DNA from 2 places in the Butyrivibrio sp. TB genome. Region 2 is predicted to be linked to the other one. Evidence: predicted binding sites of a transcription regulator. Region 2 holds the regulator's gene; the other holds the start of a gene.
What was found. Region 2 encodes HrcA, which represses chaperone genes, less so after heat shock. Its sites were predicted from a motif close to TGTTAGCACTCNNNNNNNNNGAGTGCTAACA; they were not measured.

Region 1 (11,258 bases), on a different contig from region 2:
AAACAAATTTCAAAGACAAAAAGATGTATTTTTTATTAATTTTGAACAGAAGGTCAAAAAAATCCCCCACATCAAGATCGAGGTGACCGGATGTAGGGGACTATTCTAGCTTTTTTAGGATCATTTTTATGAAAAGAAATCTCTCATTACAGAAGGATCGCTACTTGTATTCTCCATATACAGCTTTACATCCTTGGGATTACCTTTTCGTTCTATCCTGCTACCCTCGAAGATACGCTTGGATACTGAACCTGAGCCTAGTGCAAGGATGCTCTGTGTCTCTTCCATGGTGATTATGTTATACAGGCACATCTTGTCCCCGCGCCCATATCCTGTATTTTCAAAATTGCCGCTTATATTCTTCTGCCTGTAGAGATAATACGGGCCAAGTCCCATACTTCTGGCACCGTCTTCTGCCACTTTCATCATGGCGGATGTGGTATCCATACCTGCAAGGCCGTGATCTGCTACGTAGTCATAGAGTCTTGATGCTCTCTTAATGGCAAGCGAATGAACTGTAAGTTCATCAGGACGAAGCTTAGCTATCTCATCCATTGTGTACTGAACATCACTAAGCTCTTCTCCCGGAAGTCCAAGGATTATATCCATATTGATGTGATCAAATCCCGCTTCTCTGGCCATATAGAAAGAGTCTATGGTCTGCTGTACGCTGTGGTGACGGCCTATAAGTTCAAGTGTTCTGTCTCTCATAGTCTGAGGGTTAACAGATATCCTTGTAACTCCGCCCTTTTTCATTACTTTAAGTTTATCCATAGTAATAGAGTCAGGACGGCCTGATTCTATGGTGAATTCTCTTGAATAAGAAGTATCATAAGAGTCCTTGATCCAGCCTATAAGCTTTTCAAGCTGATAAGGTTCAAGTGTAGTAGGAGTTCCCCCGCCTATATATATGCTGTCAAGTCGCTTATCTTTAAACAAAGGAGCAGTCTCATCTATCTCTTTCTTGATGCAGTCAAGATAGTCATCAACTTTCCCCTTCCAAAGGCCTATAGGCGATGACATAAATGAACAGTAAGCACATCTTGTCGGGCAAAAAGGTATGTTCACATAAAGGCTGTATCCTTTGCCATCCGTTGTGCCTTCAAGGAGCCTGTTCTCTCTGTGCGCTATCTCGATGCTAAGTTCAGTCTTTTCATCAGAGCAGATATAGGTCTTCTTCATATAATCGCCAATCTGCATGTCGCTGTCGCCGCCAAGAAGTCTGTGCATAGCGATCTTAACAGGCCTTATACCTGTAAGAGTCCCCCAGGGAAGCTTTTTGCCTGTCTCTTCATTAAGCGCTGTATACAAAAGGCGCTTTAAGACATTCTTTGGAGAATCCGTCATATCTGCGCTGCAGGCTTCCGATTCTCTTATACAGTCCATGGAAAAAGACTTAACAGCTCTTCCATCCCAGATAAAATCAGCATCGATATGTCCTTCATCCCAGGACAGAGTCATATCTATAGTAAGTATGACATTGGCATCTTCGGGAATCTGCCTCGTTCCCTTTACAAAAACAAGGACATCCTCCTCCGGATAGAAACTTTTGACCAGAGAATGGATGTCATAAAAGTATTTCTCTTTATCTGTATATACTATAATCATAGAACTCACCTTAAAAACGGATTGTAGAGCTTCTCATCTCCAATTGTAGTAGCACCGCCGTGCCCCGGATATACAATAGTATCATCAGGAAGATCAAAAAGCTTCTCGTGTACAGATCTAACCAGAGCCTGAGAACTTCCTCCGGGGAAATCCGTACGTCCAACAGATCCTTCAAATAGAGTATCTCCGCTTATAAGGATCTTATCATCATCAAAACTGTAGCAGCAGGAACCAACTGTATGTCCCGGTGTTCCAAGGAGCCTGCACTTAAGACCGGCAGCTTCGATTATCTCTTCATCTCTTAAAAATCTGTCAGGTTTAATCGTTATACTTTTTCCAATAAAATCATACGAAAGGTTTACTTCGGGATCTTCGCATACCGATGACTCTTTTTCCCAGCACCATATAGGAGCTCCTGAGAGCCTTTTAAGATCTGCAGCTCCGGCCATATGATCGAAGTGGCCGTGAGTTAGGAGTATGAGCTCAACCTTAATATTCTTCTCTGTAAGCTTTTCATACAGATACTCTCCGGCGTCCGCAGGATCGAAGAAGATGCAGGGCACTGGCTCATTACTAGCACTTCTATCTTCTGTATCTTTAAAAACAAAATAACAATTGGTCTGTATGGGGCCAAGTGTTACCTGGCCAACTTTAATATTACTGTCCATTAGAATGTTGATCCAATCTTTGGTATGATGCACAGCCATGCCGACATTATATAAATAATGCCGGCATGCTGATATTAATTCTTAAACTATTAAAATGCTTGTCAATAGGTACTGATGCCGATATAACAGCCTGTTCTTATCAGTCTATTATAATCAGCCTGTTATTATAAGACTATTCTTATAAAACTATTCTTATCAGACCATTCTTATCAGACTATTTTTATCAGACTATTCTTATCAGAATGTTCGTATCAGCCTGTACTTCTCTCAATATCGATGACGCTATCGATCTGTCTTAGCTTATCTGTAACTGTTACAAGCTCTTCACGGCTTGAAACCTGGAATGAAACATCCATGGTAGCAAGGCCCTGCTTACTGGTTCTTGTATTAAGAGACAGGATGCTGATGTTGTTCTCAGTAAGAATTCTTGAAACATCTGCAAGAAGGCCTCGTCTGTCGTTAGCAAAGATCTTGATGTCAGCAGTATATTTCTCAGAGCCAATAATACCATCGCTCTCCCAGCGGGCTTCTATGAGCCTGCTCTTATCTTCCATAGTCATCTCTGCAACATTGACGCAGTCACGTCTATGAATAGATACGCCTCTGCCTCTTGTTACAAAGCCAACGATATCATCTCCTGGAACAGGATTACAACATCTTGAAAATCTTACTGCAACGTCATGAACGCCTTTAACGATAATGGCATTACCACTTCCATTGATCCTTGCAGGTGAGTTTGAAACATTAGCTGCTGCAAGAACTTCTTCATCAGTAAGATCCTTCTTGTGATCTCTCTCATAGAGCTCACAGAGCTTGTTGACAATACCGCCTTCTTTTAAGGCTCCAAGACCTACTGCACAAAGTACAGCATCCCAGTCGTGGAAACCATACTTGCGGATGATGATATTGATATACTCAGTTTTGGTTATATCAGAGATCTCAATACCCTTGGTCTTACAATAGTCAGCGATAAGCTCTTTACCGTGGTTAACATTCTCTTCTTTTTGCTGAGATCTGAACCACTGGTTGATCTTGTTCTTGGTAGATGTGGACTTGGCAATTGCAAGCCAGTCACGTGATGGTCCCTTGGAATTCTGAGAAGTAAGGATCTCAATACGATCACCATTTTGGATCACATAATCAATAGGAACCAGCTTACCATTAACCTTGGCACCGATCATCTTGTTACCAACAGCTGAATGAATGCTGTATGCAAAGTCGATTGGGGTAGATCCGTTCTGAAGATTCTTGACATCACCCTGAGGAGTAAAGCAATATACATCTTCTGAAAAAAGATTCAGATCGCTCTTTAAAAGGTTCATGAACTCTCTGTTGTCGCTCATGTCCCTCTGCCACTCAAGAATCTGGCGAAGCCATACCAGCTTCTCCTCTTCCTGAGTTTCGATCTTCTTGCCATCAGATGCTTCTTTATATTTCCAGTGAGCAGCAATACCGTATTCTGCTGCTCTGTGCATATCAAAAGTTCTGATCTGTATCTCGAATGGCGCACCGTTAGGTCCTATCAGTGTCGTATGAAGAGACTGATACATATTGACCTTGGGCATAGCTATATAGTCCTTGAACCTTCTGGGGATAGGCTTGTACATCTCATGGATTATACCAAGAGCTGCATAGCAGTCCTTGACTGATTCAACGATTATCCTGACAGCGAACAAATCATAGATCTGATCAAGAGTCTTGCCCTGATTGTGCATCTTCTTGTAAATACTGAAAAAATGCTTAACTCTTCCGTTGACTTCACCCTTGATGCCGGCTTCTTTGATAGCAGCTTCAACATCTTTGGCGATCATCTCAACATAGGCTTCACGCTCTTCCTTTTTCTCAGATACCTTTTCCTTAAGATCCTTATAGATATCAGGTTTGAGGTACTTAAGAGACAGATCGTCAAGCTCTACCTTGATCTTACTGATACCAAGACGCCCTGCTATAGGAGAATAGATGTCCAACGTCTCCTGAGCTATCCTGTGCTGCTTCTCAGGCGGCATATGAGCAAGTGTTCTCATATTGTGAAGTCTGTCGGCAAGCTTTATAAGGATGACACGTATATCCTTGGCCATAGCCAGGAACATCTTCCTGAGGTTCTCCGCCTGCATTTCAAGCTGCTCTGCTGTCTTGTCCTTATAGTCGGCAGGAAGCTGCAGACTCTGCAACTTGGTAACACCATCTACAAGAAGTGCTACATCAGATCCAAACTGCTCATCTATCTCGTCTTTGGTGAGAATAGTGTCTTCTACGACATCATGCAAAAGCCCTGCTGCAATAGTCTCCTTATCCAGTTCCAGATCTGCAAGGATAATGGACACACACAAAGGGTGAATAATATACGGCTCTCCGGATTTGCGAAGCTGATCTTTGTGAGCTTCGCGCGCTATATTATAAGCCTTCTCGATCATGGTGATATCATCAGATGGATGATACTTCTGTACCCTGGCTATCAGACCTTCATAAAGCCTTTCCGGTGGCTGAAACTCTTCAATTGATTCAATTTTACCGTCATCAAATCTTTGTTCTAACATTTTCCCTCTTGCGCCAATCTTTTAGTTTTATAGAAAATGCATATACTTAGATCAATATCTATGAAATTGATATTAATCTCTCGAAATTAATCACAAAATATAAATGATTAATCTCTCGGAGTTAATCTTATGATTAACTCCTGGAGTAAAATATTTATGGAACATAAATATTTTATCTCTAGAAGTTAATCATTTATAGAATATAAATGATTAATCTTCCAATTACTTGCCCTCGTATACGACAGCAGAATCCAGTCTGTAACCGGCGATCTTCTGTCTTCCTTTAAGTCCTGCAAGCTCCATCATTACAAGTACACCTGCAACTTCTCCGCCAAGAGACTCAACAAGCTTGATCATAGCTTCTGTAGTTCCGCCTGTAGCGATAAGGTCATCTACGATGAGAACCTTCTGACCAGGCTTAATAGAATCCTTGTGCATCTCAAGAGTAGCCTTGCCATACTCAAGATCATAGTCGATTGAAACTGTCTCTGCAGGAAGTTTACCCTTCTTGCGGATAAGTACAAAAGGTTTATGGAGATTATATGCAATAGGTGTTCCGAATATGAATCCTCTAGACTCTGCTCCTACTACTACATCAAAATCAAGATCCTTAACAAGGTCCTGCATTGTATCAATAGCAAGCTTGAGTCCATCCGGATCCTGCATTACTGTAGTGATATCCCTGAACATGATTCCTTCTTCAGGGAAGTTAGGTATTGTACGTACATAGTCTTTTAATTCTTTCATTATTCCTCTTTTCCATAATCAATGAATGATTATTATAAAATGATGATAGTTTATAAAGGTAAAGGATCAAATCCTTATAATATACCTTTTAGTTAACATCATTATTTAACATATTATAGATTGTGCAATAACGTCATAATGCGCTTTCAAGAACGTGTAATCCTCAGAATCCTTGACTTATAATGCACTTCTAATGATCATCAGTATAATTATTATCGCTTTTAAATAATTATTATAACATTTTACTGATTATATTAGACATATATTGGTAATTTTACCAAGAAAACGCTTGTAAAGCAAGATACTACGCATTTTTATTATGATCACCTCATCAAAACTGCATATTATAGGGCAAAAAATGCACCACGATCATATCGTATTGATATAATCGTGGTGCAAAATATATCTTAACTTATACGAAGTCTCCTGCCATTCCTATGAATGTACAAGTTCTTCTTAAAAACCAAGAGCTTCCGCCATCAGTTAATTAATACATTCCTGGCTGAGGAGCTGGAGCTGCCGGTACAGGCTCTTTGATTGTTGCTACAGCAGCTTCTGTTGTAAGGAATGAAGAAGCAACTGATGTAGCATTCTGAAGAGCTGATCTTGTAACCTTAGCAGGATCAAGGATACCATCCTTAACCATATCTACATACTCTTCCTTATATGCATTGAAACCAACTCCAACTTCAGACTCTTTTACCTTATTTACGATAACGGATCCATCAAGACCTGCGTTAGTTGCGATGCGGAAAAGAGGAGCTTCAAGAGCTTTAAGAACGATCTTAGCACCTGTCTTTTCATCACCTTCAAGGTTCTCAAGAGACTTGGCAGCTTCCTTAGAAGCGTGGATGTATGCGCTACCACCGCCGAAGATGATACCTTCCTCTACAGCTGCACGTGTAGCATTGAGAGCATCTTCCATTCTGTACTTAGCTTCCTTCATCTCTGTCTCTGTAGCAGCACCTACACGGATAACTGCAACACCGCCAGCGAGCTTAGCAAGTCTTTCCTGAAGCTTTTCTCTATCAAAATCAGATGTTGTATCTTCAATCTGCTTCTTGATCTGAGCAACTCTTGAATCGATGTCAGCCTTGTCGCCTTCACCATCAACGATTGTTGTCTTCTCCTTAGTAACCTTAACACTCTTAGCACGTCCAAGGTCATCAAGTGTTGTATCCTTAAGTTCAAGACCAAGGTCAGATGAGATAACCTTACCACCTGTAAGGATTGCGATATCCTGAAGCATCTCTTTACGTCTGTCGCCATAGCCAGGAGCCTTAACTGCAACTACATTGAATGTTCCACGGAGCTTGTTAACGATAAGTGTTGTAAGAGCTTCACCTTCAACGTCTTCAGCGATGATGAGGAGCTTCTGACCTGTCTTAACAACCTGCTCAAGAAGAGGAAGGATGTCGTTGATGTTAGAGATCTTCTTATCTGTGATAAGGATTGCAGGCTCTTCAAGGTTAGCTTCCATCTTGTCCATGTCTGTTGCCATGTAAGCTGAGATGTAACCTCTGTCGAATTCCATACCTTCAACAAGGTCAAGCTCTGTCTGCATTGTCTTGGACTCTTCGATTGTGATAACGCCGTCGTTAGAAACCTTCTCCATAGCGTCAGCGATCATCTTACCAACTTCATCATCACCTGATGAAACTGCTGCTACTCTTTCGATCTGCTCCTTGCCGCTTACCTTTGTAGCCATCTTCTTAACAGCTTCTACTGTAGCGTCTGTAGCCTTCTTCATACCTTTACGAAGAACGATCGGGTTAGCACCTGCAGCGAGGTTCTTCATACCTTCGTTGATCATTGCCTGTGCAAGAACTGTAGCTGTTGTTGTACCATCACCTGCTACGTCGTTAGTCTTTGTAGCAACTTCCTTAACAAGCTGAGCACCCATGTTTTCATATGGATCTTCAAGCTCGATCTCCTTAGCGATAGTAACACCATCGTTTGTGATTGTAGGAGCGCCGTAAGACTTGTCTATTACAACGTTTCTTCCCTTAGGTCCGATTGTTACACCTACTGTATCTGCAAGCTTGTTAACGCCTGCAACCATTGCCATACGAGCATCATCACCTGATTTAATTGTCTTTGCCATGATACATGACCTCCATAATATATTATCTAGTTTGCAGGATATGATCCTGCTTCATATAAAAACTGTTTATCATCTTTATTTCAGATCTTCTTTTTATCCGAAATCAAATAGACAAAATCTTTTTTGCAATTTTTGATTTATTCAACTGTTGCAAGAATGTCGTTCTGCTTTACAATGATGAATGTCTCTTCATCAAGCTTAACTTCTGTTCCTGCATATTTAGAATAAATGACCTTCTGTCCGACTTTAACTTCCATCTTGACTTCTTTGCCATCAACAACTCCGCCAGGTCCAACAGCTATAACTTCAGCCTGCTGAGGTTTCTCTTTTTCCTTTCCAGGAAGAACGATTCCTGATGCTGTTGTCTCCTCTGCTTCAAGCTGCTTTAATACAACTCTGTCTCCAAGTGGTGTTAATTTCATGATAAAGCCTCCTTTATATAGATATATAATTTGCTTTTTTAAAGATTAACAATCATATCTGTGCTTGTTAACTTTAGACTAAAACTTAAGTCTTATAGAATTGTTAGCACTCAAACTCCCTGAGTGCTAACCACAAAATATATAATAATGTTGCGGCTTTTATGTTGCAAATTGATTTACAGGTGGATATTGTAGCATTTTCTCGTAATATCTCTTATATTCTCTCGTTTTCTCTCATTTGCTTCTTGGCCTTTTATCATCAAAAAAGGATACCCCTTCAAACGCGCTTCCAGAGCGGCTTTGAAGATTGTATCCTTCTTTTATAATCCTTTGTTTATTCTTTTTTTATTTTTGACAGGCCTTGTTATTACAAAGCTTCGAGCTCTTTATTATCTGATTTACTTGCAGACTTCCCCCTTACCAGACAGACTCCTACCCTTGAATCTGCGTCTGGCTTTTGTTGGAAGTTTAAAAATCTACCTATGAGGTATATCTTTTCCATGCATATCTATATAGTTCTCTTTAAGGGCGAGAGCCCAGTACCTCTCAGGGATATCCGGCCAACGGGCTTCTCCTCTTTCCTGCTCGCACAGCTGAATTGCTCTCATAAGGATTGTCTGATTAAGATCCACACCTGTTCTTATAGTATGCATTGTAACTGCTGCCCAGGCAGGCGCCATCTCCATAAGTCCTGATGACATAAACTCAGACAGAATCTCTTTTCTGTCATAATCAAGCTGAAAGTATTCTTCTTCCCACCTGTCTCCTTCATCATGAATTATGGCAAACTGTGTCTTGCCGCCATAGTTCCAGGGAATGCCTATAGAGCCTGGATTGACAGCTTTCTTGTCTCTATAGGTGTAAGTCTCCTGTTCATGATGATGACCATGCAGGATAAAATCAGACCTTAGCTGAGCCACAATACGCCTTGTAGTACGGCTCTTACCCATCATGAATTCCCTTGAAGAATTGGGCGATCCGTGGCATAGTTCAAAAGAAGGCATACCCTTCTGCTTCCACATCGAATATATAGGAAGTGAGTCAAAAAAGTTAAAGTCCCTGTCCGTCATATTATTATAAGTATACAAAAGCGTACCGCTGGCAGAACCCTTCTTCCATCCTGACTCGCCCTTTTTCCTATAATCAAGAAGATACTCTTCGCGGTTGCCTCTCACGATCCAGACGTTAAAAAACTTCTGCATCATGTATATCATTTCCATAGTTTTCTGAGGATTAGGACAGTCCGTTACATAATCCCCCAGAAGTACGAAATTGGTAATTCCCTTCTCACAGGCCTTGTCAAAACAAGCCTGAAAGGCGCTGTGATTGGCATGTATATCGCTAAAAACCGCAATGTCCATCTATGTCCCCCACCATGTTCCTGCAAGTACCGGTCCATTTATATACGAAAAATAATCAGTCTATGAAAAAACATATATCGTCATAAAGTCTCGACAAATCCGGTATATTCACGCTTTCTTATCAATCAGATATCCGATTACTGTCCCTATTATTATTCCAGAAAAAGTTCCAACCCAGAGATTAGATATAGTGATTCCAATGATCAAACCTGCAACAAGGCCTAATATCATGTAAAGGCCTGTCCAGGATGTCTTCTGTTTTGTGATTGAATAAAAGTCACGGCCATCACTGTTCTTGCGCCTTACATAGCCGGCTTTTTCAAGGCTATGTACAAGATCATCATCCTCATGCCTGCAAGACGTTCTGACTACCTTAAGTTCCTGGAATTTAAACACAAAACTTGCTATAGCAGAGTATATTTCAGCACCAAGAGAGGGCTTTTGGTATGCAGGTTCAATATCCAATAAAAGCGTTACTTCCCCATCAATTCCGGCCTCTTCAAAATGAAATCTCCCTACCTTCTTATCAGCATCATCTCTAAGGGTAACTGACCATTCTTCTTCCCAGAGTTTATCAACACTCTGAGGCTGTATCAAAAAATGCCTCGTAACAAGCGGCAATAACTTATCTCCCATAAATACCTCCAAGTAATACAATTAGTATGCATAATATCTCGCACTATCATTATATCATTATGATTAATTTACTTCATCCGGAAATAATTCTTAGATAAGCTATTTTCTATATACTGCCTGCCCTTATAAAAGCTTTGGGGATGCTGGTCCGTCCAAGTGGTTTAGTGATTATTTATTTTTAGTCTGATCAGTATCGCCTTTACAAAGCTTTTATTCAGTGTTATCATACCTGTTGCTATACGAGTGTTAAATCCTTCCCACTCGCAAAATCGGCACATGGCCGTACACTAAAGGAGAAAGAAAATGAAGAAAACAAAAACTCTGTACATCGTACAGGCAGGCGCCATCGGCGCTTTGTATGTAGTATTAACAATGTTCGCGCAGGGATTCGACCTTGCAAGCGGAGCAATCCAGTGTAGATTCTCAGAAGCTCTGACAATCCTCCCATTTTTCACACCGGCTGCTATTCCCGGAGTTACAATAGGATGTCTTTTGTCTAATATCCTGATGCAAAGTGCACTTCCGGATGTAATATTTGGAACCTTAGCAACACTTATTGGATGTATTGGAACATATGCTCTTAGAAAACACAGGATTCTTTGCTCACTTCCGCCTGTAATAAGCAATGCGCTTATCATTCCGTTCGTACTAAAATATGCTTACGGCATGACAGACCTGATTCCTTTTATGATGCTTACAGTAGGAGCCGGCGAAGTTATTACCTGTGTGATATTTGGTGAGATACTTCTCAATGCTCTCTTCCCTGTAAGAGGAATATTATTTGCTGACGATCATACTGCTAAAAAGATCTGATAAGCACGATCAAAAGCTGAAGAAGAAAATCAAGAAGAACTGAAGTACATAATAAGAAGGATAAATATAAAGAACTGTGAAAAATGAGATGATCACTTTTTCACAGTTCTTTTTTGTTCGTATTAGAGATATAAATTGATTCTGCTATAAATGTATTCCTTACATCATAATATGTAGAGATAATATAAAAGCACTTTACCCTTCAGCAATATTGTTTTTGGGAACAAACTCAATTTTCAGAGTGCTATCCATTGCTTCTGCCAAACGCTTCAATAGCGCAAGACTGGGATTCCTTGTGCCGTTCTCAAGTCTACTTATATCAGCTTGTGTAATACCACTTTTCTCAGACAGTTCCATCTGAG
Region 2 (11,258 bases):
AGCTGTTTATACGGATGATGATTCTATAACTGTCAGAAAGAACCTGACTGATTTTGAAGAAGAACTTTCCGGGCAGCATTTCTGCAGAATACACCGCAGCATTCTTGTTAATCTTGAGAGAATCTCGCAGTATGATTCTTCACACATAACACTTGATAATGGAAACACACTGACTCTTAGCAGGCGCAGATACAAGGACTTTGAATCTGCCTTCAATGCATTTATTTCAGGAGAATAAGTATGAGGTTAAGTTTGAAAGTGTTCCACTTTCAAACCCAAATTGATGACGCGAGCTCCATCAATTTGAACCATTAGTCACTCGCTTTGCTCGCGACATGAGGTTAATTATGAATCTCCATATCATTGATCTTTTTGGCCCTTATGTAATTGCCGCAATTTCAAATGCTATAGCCTGCACTGAACTTATATTGCTCCTCCAGTACTTCTGCGGGGGGCATCTTGATATTTCAGGAAAAAGGCTGTATCTGCTCTTCCCGTCCTATTTTCTCGTTTTATTCATAACTAATATTTTCATCCCAATACCATCACTTTATATGATCATGGTCCTTGCAATGGTATATCTGACTATTCTGGGACTTAGTTCACTTAAGCTTACGGATGTTCTTTTGACCATTCCGACTTTTTTCTTATATACCGTTTTTTCAATAATGCCGTCATATATTTTCACGACAGTATTCCCGTATGTGGATGATTCATTTTCCTGCTTTTACCTGACACTGAAACTCTCTGATATCATTACAGACCTGACTATCATGCTGATTCTTGTGACAATACACATCATTTCCCAAAAGAAAGGACTGGTCTTTCATATTATGTTAAGAGAAATCGCGCTGGCAATGATACTGTTCTGCCTTACAATGCTGATACTGGCGCTGTGTACTATGTTATTCGCAACAAGCGACTATTTGGGATTTGCTGATATATTCTGGAGGTTCTTCCTGCCTATAGCATATGTCAGCTGCATTGTATTCTATATTTACAGTTTGTTTGAAAAAAGAATCCGTCTTGAGAATGAGACGCTTGCAAGAATTCATATGACCTATCTGCAGACTCAGCTGGACGCTATGCAGAACCTCCAGCTGCAAGAAGATGAGATCAGGAAAAAGAGACATGATCTCAAAAAACATATGGCAATAATCGAAACACTGGCTGAAGACGGTAATTACAATGAAATCAAAAAATATACTAAAGATCTTACTGCCAGCCTTCCTGCCGCTCCTGTTCCTATTAGCGGCAATAATATTGCTGATATAATCCTGACCAGCAGAATGGAGATTGCAAACAAAAAGGGCATTACCTTTGGCTATGAAGGATCACTGGCAGGGCTTACCGATATGCCTGCCCCTGATATATGCTCCATTCTTGCCAATGCTCTTGATAATGCGCTGGAAGCCTGTGAAAACATTGAAAATCCTTATATTAATGTCAAGGCAGTCAGAACACGCAACTTCACTACTATTTCCGTAGTCAATCCTGTGCTTGTACAGCGCCATATACGCGGAAATCTTATTTCCACGACCAAAAAGGATAAGGTAAGTCACGGTTATGGTCTTAAGATCATTCAGGAGCTTGCAGGTAAATATCATGGCAAATGCCTCATCTCCTGCAGTAAAGTAGAATTCAGCTTAAGAGTCCAATTACAGAACCCGTGAAGCTATTAATAACGTGAGGGTGCCGCTATTTTATGCGACACCCTCACAAAGTTATCTTTATTTATTCCAGAAGCCTTTTTTCTTCTTTTTGTCTTTGCCGTCCTTGTCATCAGAACCATCCGATGTAAGTCTCTCTGCCTCATTAAGGCTGTCACCTGTAAGTTCATCAAACTTAGTAAGGAGCTCTTTGGCTTCCTTGGAAAGGCGCTCAGGAGTCTTAACAACAAGAGTTACATAGTGGTCTCCTCGTATGTCCTTGTCACGAAGTGACGGAACACCCTTACCTCTAAGTCTTATTCTTGCTCCGGTCTGAGTACCCGGCTTAACATCATATACTACTCTGCCGTCAACAGTGTCGATCACAACAGATCCGCCCAGAGCAGCAACTGCATATGACATATCTACAACTGAGAAGATATCATAATCCTCTCTCTGGAATGTAGGATGACTTGATACCAGCACTTCTACAAGAAGATCACCTCTTGGTCCTCCGTTGATACCAGGCTCACCCTTTTCTCTTATACGAACGCTCTGTCCGTTATCAATGCCTGCAGGGATAGTAACCTTAATGGTCTTACGGCTTGTCTTATAACCTGTTCCGCCGCAGTCTGCACATTTATCTTTAATAATCTTGCCTGATCCACCACACTCAGGACATGTCTGAACATTGCGGACGGTTCCAAAAAGCGACTGCTGTGTGAATACAACCTGTCCCTTACCACCGCACTTAGGACACATCTGTGGCGTAGTACCTGGCTTAGCGCCTGTACCTTTACATGTCGGACAAGGATCTTTCAAATTAAGAGTAAGTTCTTTTTCTGTGCCTGTGATGGATTCCATAAATGTAATCCTTACGCTGGCACGTATATTAGCTCCCTTAGCAGGTCCGGAACGAGCGCCACGACTCCTTCCACCACCAAAGAATTCACCGAATATGTCACCAAATATATCACTAAAATCAGCGCCGGAGAAATCAAATCCGCCACCGTTAAATCCTGCTCCGCCACCCTCAAATGCAGCATGACCGAACTGATCATACTGGCGTCTCTTCTCAGGATCTGAAAGTACAGCATAAGCTTCGGAAGCCTCTTTGAACTTTTCAGCTGCATTAGCATCACCGGGATTCATATCTGGATGATATTTCTTAGCAAGTACCCTGTATGCTTTCTTGATCTCTTCATCCGAGGCACCTTTGCCTACTCCAAGCACTTCATAATAATCGCGTTTCTGATCTGCCATAATACCTTTCCTTAGCGCAAAATACCCACGAGCTGCCATTTAAGCAGCTCGGGGTTAATTTCATTAATAATGATCATCTGATCATCGTATACAAAGTCACCGACCTTATATACCTTATACTTCTCTGTAGTCTCCGTCAACTACATCATCATTGTTCTGAGTCTGGCTGCCTGCTGCGCCACCCATATCAGGTCCAGGACCAGCCTGAGGGCCAGCCTGAGGACCAGCCTGCTGCTGCATATTCTCATACATCTTTGAGAAGAGCTGCTGAGCATCTGTCATGAGCTTTTCTTTCTGAGTCTTGATCTTGTCGATCTCTTCATCAGTAAGTTCCTTGTCCTTAGTAGCATCAAGTGTAGCTTTAAGATCTGTAAGATCAGCTTCTACAGTTGACTTAGCAGTTGCATCGATCTTGTCGCCTGCATCCTTAAGAGCCTGCTCTGTCTGGAATACGAAGGAATCAGCTTCGTTTCTTGCATCGATGCCTTCCTTACGCTTCTTGTCCTGAGCCTCATATTCCTGAGCCTCTTTGATAGCCTTATCGATATCATCGTCAGACATGTTAGTGCCGGATGTAATTGTGATGTGCTGCTCTTTACCTGTACCAAGATCCTTAGCAGATACGTTAACGATACCGTTAGCATCGATATCGAATGTAACTTCGATCTGAGGCATACCTCTTCTTGCTGGAGGAATACCATCAAGACGGAACTGACCAAGTGACTTGTTGTCTCTTGCGAACTGTCTCTCACCCTGAAGTACGTTGATATCAACTGCTGTCTGGTTATCAGCTGCTGTTGAGAAGATCTGGCTCTTCTTGGTAGGAATAGTTGTATTACGCTCGATAAGCTTTGTAGCGATACCACCCATTGTCTCGATAGAAAGTGAAAGTGGAGTTACATCAAGAAGAAGGATATCTCCTGTACCAGCTTCGTTATTAAGCTTACCACCCTGGATACCGGCACCTACTGCTACGCATTCATCAGGGTTAAGGTTCTTGGAAGGCTCCTGACCTGTGAGCTGCTTAACCTTCTCTACTACGCAAGGAACACGTGTAGAACCACCAACAAGGAGGACTTTACCAAGGTCTGCATTTGTAAGACCTGCATCTCTCATAGCATTCTGAACAGGAATAGCTGTTCTCTCTACAAGATCATGGATAAGTTCTTCGAACTTAGCTCTTGTAAGATCCATATCGAAGTGCTTAGGGCCTTCTGCTGTTGCTGTGATGAAAGGAAGGTTGATGTTAGTTGTTGTAGAAGAAGAGAGTTCCTTCTTAGCCTTCTCTGCAGCTTCCTTAAGTCTCTGCATAGCCATCTTATCGCCTGAAAGGTCTACGCCTTCCTTAGCCTTGAACTCTTCTACCATCCAGTCGATGATCCTGTTATCGAAGTCATCACCACCAAGGTGTGTATCACCGTTTGTAGAAAGAACTTCGATGACACCATCACCAATCTCGATAATAGATACATCAAATGTACCACCACCGAGGTCATATACCATGATCTTCTGCTCTTTCTCATTGTCAAGACCATAAGCAAGAGCTGCAGCTGTAGGCTCGTTGATAATACGCTCTACTTCAAGACCTGCGATCTTACCAGCGTTCTTAGTAGCCTGACGCTGAGCATCATTGAAGTATGCAGGAACTGTGATAACTGCCTGTGATACAGACTCTCCAAGATAGTCCTCAGCATCCTTCTTGAGCTTCTGAAGAATCATAGCAGAGATCTGCTCTGGTGAGTACTTCTTGCCATCGATGTTACGGCCATTGTCTGTACCCATATCTCTCTTGATTGAAGAAATTGTGTGATCTGCATTTGTAACAGCCTGACGCTTAGCAGGTTCACCTACAAGTCTCTCACCATTCTTAGTAAAAGCTACAACTGAAGGAGTTGTTCTAGCGCCTTCTGCATTTGCTATAACGGTAGGCTTTCCACCTTCCATGACTGCTACGCAGCTATTTGTAGTACCAAGGTCGATACCAATGATTTTACCCATAGTTAATTTACCTCCATAACTATTTCATCTTATTTTTGATCTATCCCTACTGGGAAATCGGAGATGTGTAAAGCTTTGTGATCATAAATGCCTTCTTGGCAAAAACATCGAAGACAATCTCTATCTCCTCTATTTAGCAACAGCCACCATTGAGTGACGGATAACTGTATCGTGATATGTATAGCCCTTCTGGAGCTCCTGTGCGACAATTCCTTCTTCGTACTCATCGCTCTCTACCTGCATTACTGCGTTGTGGAGATTAGGATCAAACTCTTTGCCAAGAGCTTCTATCGGCTTAACATCCATGTCTTCAAGAGTCTTTAAAAGCTGCTTGTAGATCATGTCAAATCCCTGTACAAGAGAATCATCTTTCTTATCTTCCGGAACTGCTGCAAGACCTCTTTCGAAGTTATCTACAACAGGAAGTATCTTGGTAAGTACATTGCCTGCTCCTGCATCGAACATCTGAGACTTCTCTTTCTCAGTTCTGTTACGGAAGTTCTCGAACTCTGCAAGCTGACGCTTGTACTTGTCTGTCATGTCGTCAAGCTTGTCCTGAAGAGGATTTTTCTTTTTTCCAAAAAGAGATTTCTTGCCCTCTTCCTTGACTTCTTCAGAAGCCTTATCTGTAGTATCTGCATCAGCTGTTTCTTTTGATGCTTCTGCAGTATTTTCGTTCTCAACCGCATCTTCTGATTGAGCTTCGTTTTCTTTAAGAGCTTCTTCTACTTCTTCCTGCTCTTTTTTGATTTCCTTTTCCTGACTCAAGTTGATTCTCCTTTATTACTATTTATTATATGAAAATAGCTAGTCGTTCTTCTTATAAAGATCATCCAGCTGATGCATCATTTCCTTAAGTGTAGATATGACCTTGTCATAGTCCATTCGCTTGGGGCCTATGATACCGACTGTGCCTCTCATACCTTCGGCAAGTTCGTAGGTTGCTGTAACTACGCTGCAATCCTTCATGGTATCTACCGGTGTTTCATTGCCTATATAAACCTGAATCCCGTGTTCCTTAGCACTAAGAGAACTTTCTACAAGACTTGTAAGATCACTCTTTTCTTCAAATGTATTGATAAGTTCACTCGCCTTTTTATTATCTGAAAGCTCGGGATATTTCAGGATATTGTTGGTACCGCTTGTATATATCTCAAGCTCCTCATCGGCTCTTATGGACTCTGCAGCTGCGTCTATCACATGACCTACAATCTCGGAGTGGATACCAGCCTGCGCTTTGAGAGCTGCGATAAGGCCAAGGTTGATATTCTCAACTGATATACCGCTCAGGTTCGTATTCAGGATCATGTTGAGCTTAAGGATTGTCGCATCATCAAGCTCTTCCTCAACCGGTATCATCTTGTTCTTGATAAGATTGCCTTCAAGAACTATGGTAGCCAGAAGATGATCAGCATCCACTCTGCTTATCTGAAGGAATTTGAGCTTGTTCTTGCTCATGGTAGGTGTTGAAACCATGGTCGCATAATTGGTATTGTCCGCAAGCTGTCTTGCAACATGCTTAAGAAGATTCTCAAGCTTCTCTTCCTTATCAAGAAGCATCTCTCGCATGCTGTCGACTTCCTTCTCCTTCTGGGCGAGCATATCATCTACATAGATACGATAGCCCTGATCGGATGGTATACGTCCTGCAGAAGTGTGTGGCTGTAATATAAGTCCCATCTCTTCAAGGTCTGCCATCTCATTGCGGATAGTCGCAGATGAAAGGTTCAGATCCGTATACTTGGAAATCGTCCTGCTTCCAACCGGCTCTCCGGTCTCCAGATAATTACGAACGATTGCATTTAGAATTGTTTTCTTACGCTCTGTAAGTTCCAAATGATTACCTCTTCTCATCCGATGTTAGCACTCACTCGACTTGAGTGCTAACATCTTACATACGTTAAATTATCACTTTAAAACTATACTGTCAACCGACTAATAAATAAAAAAGTCTAAAGAAAATATAAAGAAGCGCAAATCCTTATAGGATCTACGCTTCTTAAAAAAACAAAAAAGATATGGGGCAATTTAGGGCTTGTTACAGATCAAAACTTCCAGTCTCTTCATCTGCAACAAAATATACCTTACCTTCTTCAGGCTTAACATAAAGGCTAAGGTTCTTTACAGATTCAAACTTATCACCAATAACAGCTCTTGCTTTATTATAAAGAACACTCTGCTCTATATCATAATCGCGATACTGTAGTACAAGCTTGACCTCTGGCTCTGTTACTTTAACAACTGTATCTTTTACTGCTTCTGCCTTCTTTGCTACTTCTTTTTTTACTTCTTTGACTTTCTTTACTGTCTCTTTCTCTATATCAGAGATTTTCTTGGCAGTTTCTTTCTTTACAGCATCAGCCTTTTTTGCTGCATCTTTCTTTACAACTCCAGCTTTTTCTTTTGTTTCTTTCTTGACTTTGGAGGCTTTCTCTACCACCTTATCCTTATCAGGTAGCTCATTCTTCACTTCAGCAATCTTCTTTTCTTCTTCTTTTTTAGCTGAAGTTGCATTTTTCACTACATCTTTCTTAACTTCAGATGCTTCTTTCTTAGCCTTGGCTACCTTCTTTTTGGTTTCTTTTTCTACCTTTGCAGCCTTTTCCTTTATCTTCTTATCTTCCTCTACAGCTTTCTTTGATACAGAAGCTTTAGCCTCTTTAGCCTTTTTTACTGCACCTTTTTCAAGCTTTATAACTTTGATACCAGCTTCTTCCTGCTTTGCCTTTTCCTCTTTGGCAAGTGCTGCTGCCTTCTCACTCTGCTCTATCACTGCAGCCTTTACAATGGATTTTATAGTTGCTGTAGGTCTTACCTGAGTGTCTTTGCTTTCTATCATATTGGAATCCTCCCCATGCACAAGCATGCCTTACAAGTCGCAAGGTCAATTATTAAAAAGATGTTTTGGAAAAAAAATACAGTGAATCTGTTTGAACTAAAATACTTACTTTTTCGAGTTTATCGCAATTTCGTTACAATGTCAATGATTTGATATCTCCAAATGCAAACAAAGAGCCATTTGGGTGTAATATATTTTTTGTATATTTGCTATCAAAATAATATATTATACCAAATGACTCTTTTTTATGATCTTACTATATATATAGATCTGTCTTAGCTCTATATTAGTTCTATATAGTCCTATATTAGTGCCATCTCAGTTCTGTATTAGTTCTGTATTAGTTCTATCTCGGTTCTATATTAGTTCAATTAGTTCTATCTCAGTTCTATCTGATCTATCGAATCAGCTGTCACTATAGTAAATCTGTTCCTGCTAGGTCCAGGGATGATTGCCTTTATACTTTCATCAAACTCCCCTTCAAATCGAAGAGTTCCATCTATTCCATATAACTGCCAGTGCTTGTCATTGTACACAACAAACTGATCATCTGAGAAGAACATATCAGTATAATCAAGATCAAAATACTTCTCCAGAATATTCTTACCTGAAGTATTGTAGACTGTAAGTTTATAGGCTCCCTCTTCTGCTGTTCCGGCGCATATGATGCCTGCGTAGTCTTCGTTGTTATAAACGCTCATGATCTCAGTCTCACCGATCTCATTGACAACAGGGTCATTAGGAACATCCTCACCCTTGTAGAAGACTATACTCTTATCAGATACAGCCATATTAGTACTTGAATCAAGAAACACATCATATGGGATGATAGTATCTTCATACTTGAATGAGCTTACCATGTTATCTGTCTCATTCTGACCTACAGCTCCAAAGTTAAAGAAGGTAACGCCTGTCAGAATAGAACCTCCCGACTCTTTCAGATAACATACTGCCAAAAGCTCAGCATTGGGAGACAAGGACATGCTTGTAGGATATCCACTGTTGGCCATAGTGGCCTTGATAGCTGCAAGTTCCTTGCCCGATGTATCAAAAAGCTTGATCCTTGTTATATCATCATCGTCAAGAATGACCGCAACTACCCCCTGTGATGAAACGCAGAAATCCCTGATAGGAAGATTGGTTCCAAAACTTCCAAGAGTTCCCTGCGAATTGGCAACATAGATAGTATTACCATTATAATCACCAACTGCAACGGTCTCACCGCATATTCTCACCACAGGTGCCTGCATATCATAGGTCATATTCCATAGCGCCCTTCCGTCTGCAGACATACAATTGATACCATCTTTACTGTATCTGATTATATTCTGTCCAAGCGGAAGTACTGTAACACCAGACATGCCGGTAAGAGATGTAGAGCTAAGAACCCTGGATTCCGAATACACCTTGTTGTGCCAGTTCACATATATAAATGCTATTATGGCAACCGCCGCAATCAGCAAAAAAATAGTTCTGTAAAATACTATAAGCCTATGATTTCTTATCTTCTCCTGATAAGAAGGCTCTCTGGAAAAAGATGCACCGGTTTCTTCGTCCGGTGCATCTGCATCTCTAAAATTTCTGCTGTAATCTCTAAAGTTTTTGACTTCAGCCATCAGTCCTCCATATAGAAAAAACTGTAAAAGATCTTATATTTCTACAAGATAAGTGATGTAGGGATTCAAGTTTTTAACCTATACTTAACACCACTTAGTTAAACTTATAAACTGTAACAGCATCATATGGACGATCAGGTCCATATACAGGACTTGGGAATGAAGGAGTATTGATAGAATTAGGATATGTCTGTGTTTCAAGACAAAATCCATCATACTGACCATACTCATATCCGTCCTTACCAACAATATCCTTAAGGAAATTAGCTGAATAGAACTGGAATCCCGGAAGATTGGTAGATGCATGCATAGTGATTCCTGTTGCAGGATTAGTAACTATAGCAAACTCATGCATACCACCGTCAACATTTCCATCCTCATCAACTGCACCATCGATTATGAAATTATGATCATAACCGTTTGCAAGAGCGATCTGCTCATAATCTGATGCAATATCCTGACCGATAGTCTTAGGAGTTGTAAAATCAAGCGGAGTTCCTTTAACAGCACGCTTCTCACCTGAAGGAATAGAATTCTTGTCCTTAACAGGTGTAAAGTAATGAGAATTGAGCTGAAGCACATGACCGAGAACCTTGCCGCTTCCGCTGCCACCAAGATTGAAATAGGTGTGATTAGTGATATTGATAAGAGTATCAGCATCGCTGTCTGCATGATAATGAAGCTTAAGCTCATTGTCATCAGAAAGTGAAACTTCTACTGTAAATGTACGATTGCCTGGGAATCCAAGCTCGCCATCAGCAGCCTTATAAGTGAATCTTACAAGATTGTCTCCCTCTTCGCTGTCCCATACTGTCTTGTGAAAACCATTGTCTCCATCTGTATGAAGATTGTTTACACCGTTTTCATTAAGTGGAAGATGATATTCCTTGCCTGCAATGGTATACTTACCACCCTCTACACGGTTAGCTGATGGTCCTATAGTAGATCCAAGAGTAGGCTTATTGTCTGTATAGCCTTCATAATCATCAAATCCAAGAACCACATCGCGTCTGTTTCCATCACTGTCCTTAACAAAGACGTTCTGGATGTTGATACCATAATTAAGAACAGTTACTTCCATATCATTTTTATTAGTAATATGGAAAAGATATACAGCCTGTCCCTTTTGTGTCTCCCCAACAAATTCTCTCTTTACGCTCATACTTCCGTCCTTCCCTCTAGTGCGCGTAGTAGCGTCACCTCATCAATATATTCCAGATCCCCTCCAACAGGTACACCGCTCGCAATACGAGTCACTTTGATACCTGTGGGTTTCACCAGTTTACTTACATACATAGCTGTCGTCTCGCCTTCAAGACTTGATCCTGTAGCAAGGATGACCTCATTTACATCCTCTGTCTGAAGACGCTGTAATAGTTCTTTAAGTCTTATATCAGATGGTCCTACGCCAAGCATAGGTGATATTACACCCTGAAGCACATGATATAGACCATTGTACTTGCCTGTTCTTTCATATGCCGCGAGATCTCTTGAGTTCTCGACAACCATTATTGTTGACTTGTCCCTGCTGTCATTGGAACAGATAGGACACAGATCACCATCTGTAAGTGTGCAACACTTCTTGCAATAGTGGACATTCTCTCTGGCATCATTGATAGCGCCTGAGAGCCTTGCAACACGGTCCTTGGGCATATTGATAATATAAAAAGCAAGCCTCTGAGCTGACTTCCCTCCTATTCCGGGGAGAGAAGCAAGCTCTTCTATCAGCTTGTTAACATGGCCACTGTACAGATCCATTAGAATCCAAGTCCTCCAAAGCCGCCAAGTCCGCCTGTCATCTTGCCAAGGACTTCTGCGTTAGCCTTATCAGCTTCGCCCATAGCTTCATTAACTGCAGCAACGATAAGATCCTGGAGCATCTCTACATCATCA

Region 1: a site for HrcA is predicted at 8,188-8,218, ahead of BMX21_RS07285 (co-chaperone GroES). Genes of this name have one in related genera too.

The regions. Positions count from the first base shown of each region.
Region 1 covers NZ_FOER01000008.1:120,983-132,240, forward strand. The annotation lists gene hemZ (coproporphyrinogen dehydrogenase HemZ) at 127-1,608, opposite strand; gene BMX21_RS07265 (MBL fold metallo-hydrolase) at 1,614-2,276, opposite strand; gene BMX21_RS07270 (RelA/SpoT family protein) at 2,528-4,813, opposite strand; gene BMX21_RS07275 (adenine phosphoribosyltransferase) at 5,036-5,560, opposite strand; gene groL (chaperonin GroEL) at 6,048-7,664, opposite strand; gene BMX21_RS07285 (co-chaperone GroES) at 7,802-8,086, opposite strand; gene BMX21_RS07290 (metallophosphoesterase family protein) at 8,563-9,447, opposite strand; gene BMX21_RS07295 (hypothetical protein) at 9,556-10,083, opposite strand; gene BMX21_RS07300 (QueT transporter family protein) at 10,387-10,896, shown strand; gene BMX21_RS07305 (helix-turn-helix domain-containing protein) at 11,092-11,258, opposite strand, start outside.
Region 2 covers NZ_FOER01000002.1:18,078-29,335, reverse strand. The annotation lists gene BMX21_RS01450 (LytR/AlgR family response regulator transcription factor) at 1-238, shown strand, start outside; gene BMX21_RS01445 (sensor histidine kinase) at 348-1,673, shown strand; gene dnaJ (molecular chaperone DnaJ) at 1,731-2,912, opposite strand; gene dnaK (molecular chaperone DnaK) at 3,027-4,910, opposite strand; gene grpE (nucleotide exchange factor GrpE) at 5,040-5,678, opposite strand; gene hrcA (heat-inducible transcriptional repressor HrcA) at 5,718-6,764, opposite strand; gene BMX21_RS01420 (DUF6465 family protein) at 6,949-7,749, opposite strand; gene BMX21_RS01415 (DUF5711 family protein) at 8,127-9,365, opposite strand; gene BMX21_RS01410 (aldose epimerase family protein) at 9,460-10,527, opposite strand; gene recR (recombination mediator RecR) at 10,524-11,123, opposite strand; gene BMX21_RS01400 (YbaB/EbfC family nucleoid-associated protein) at 11,123-11,258, opposite strand, start outside.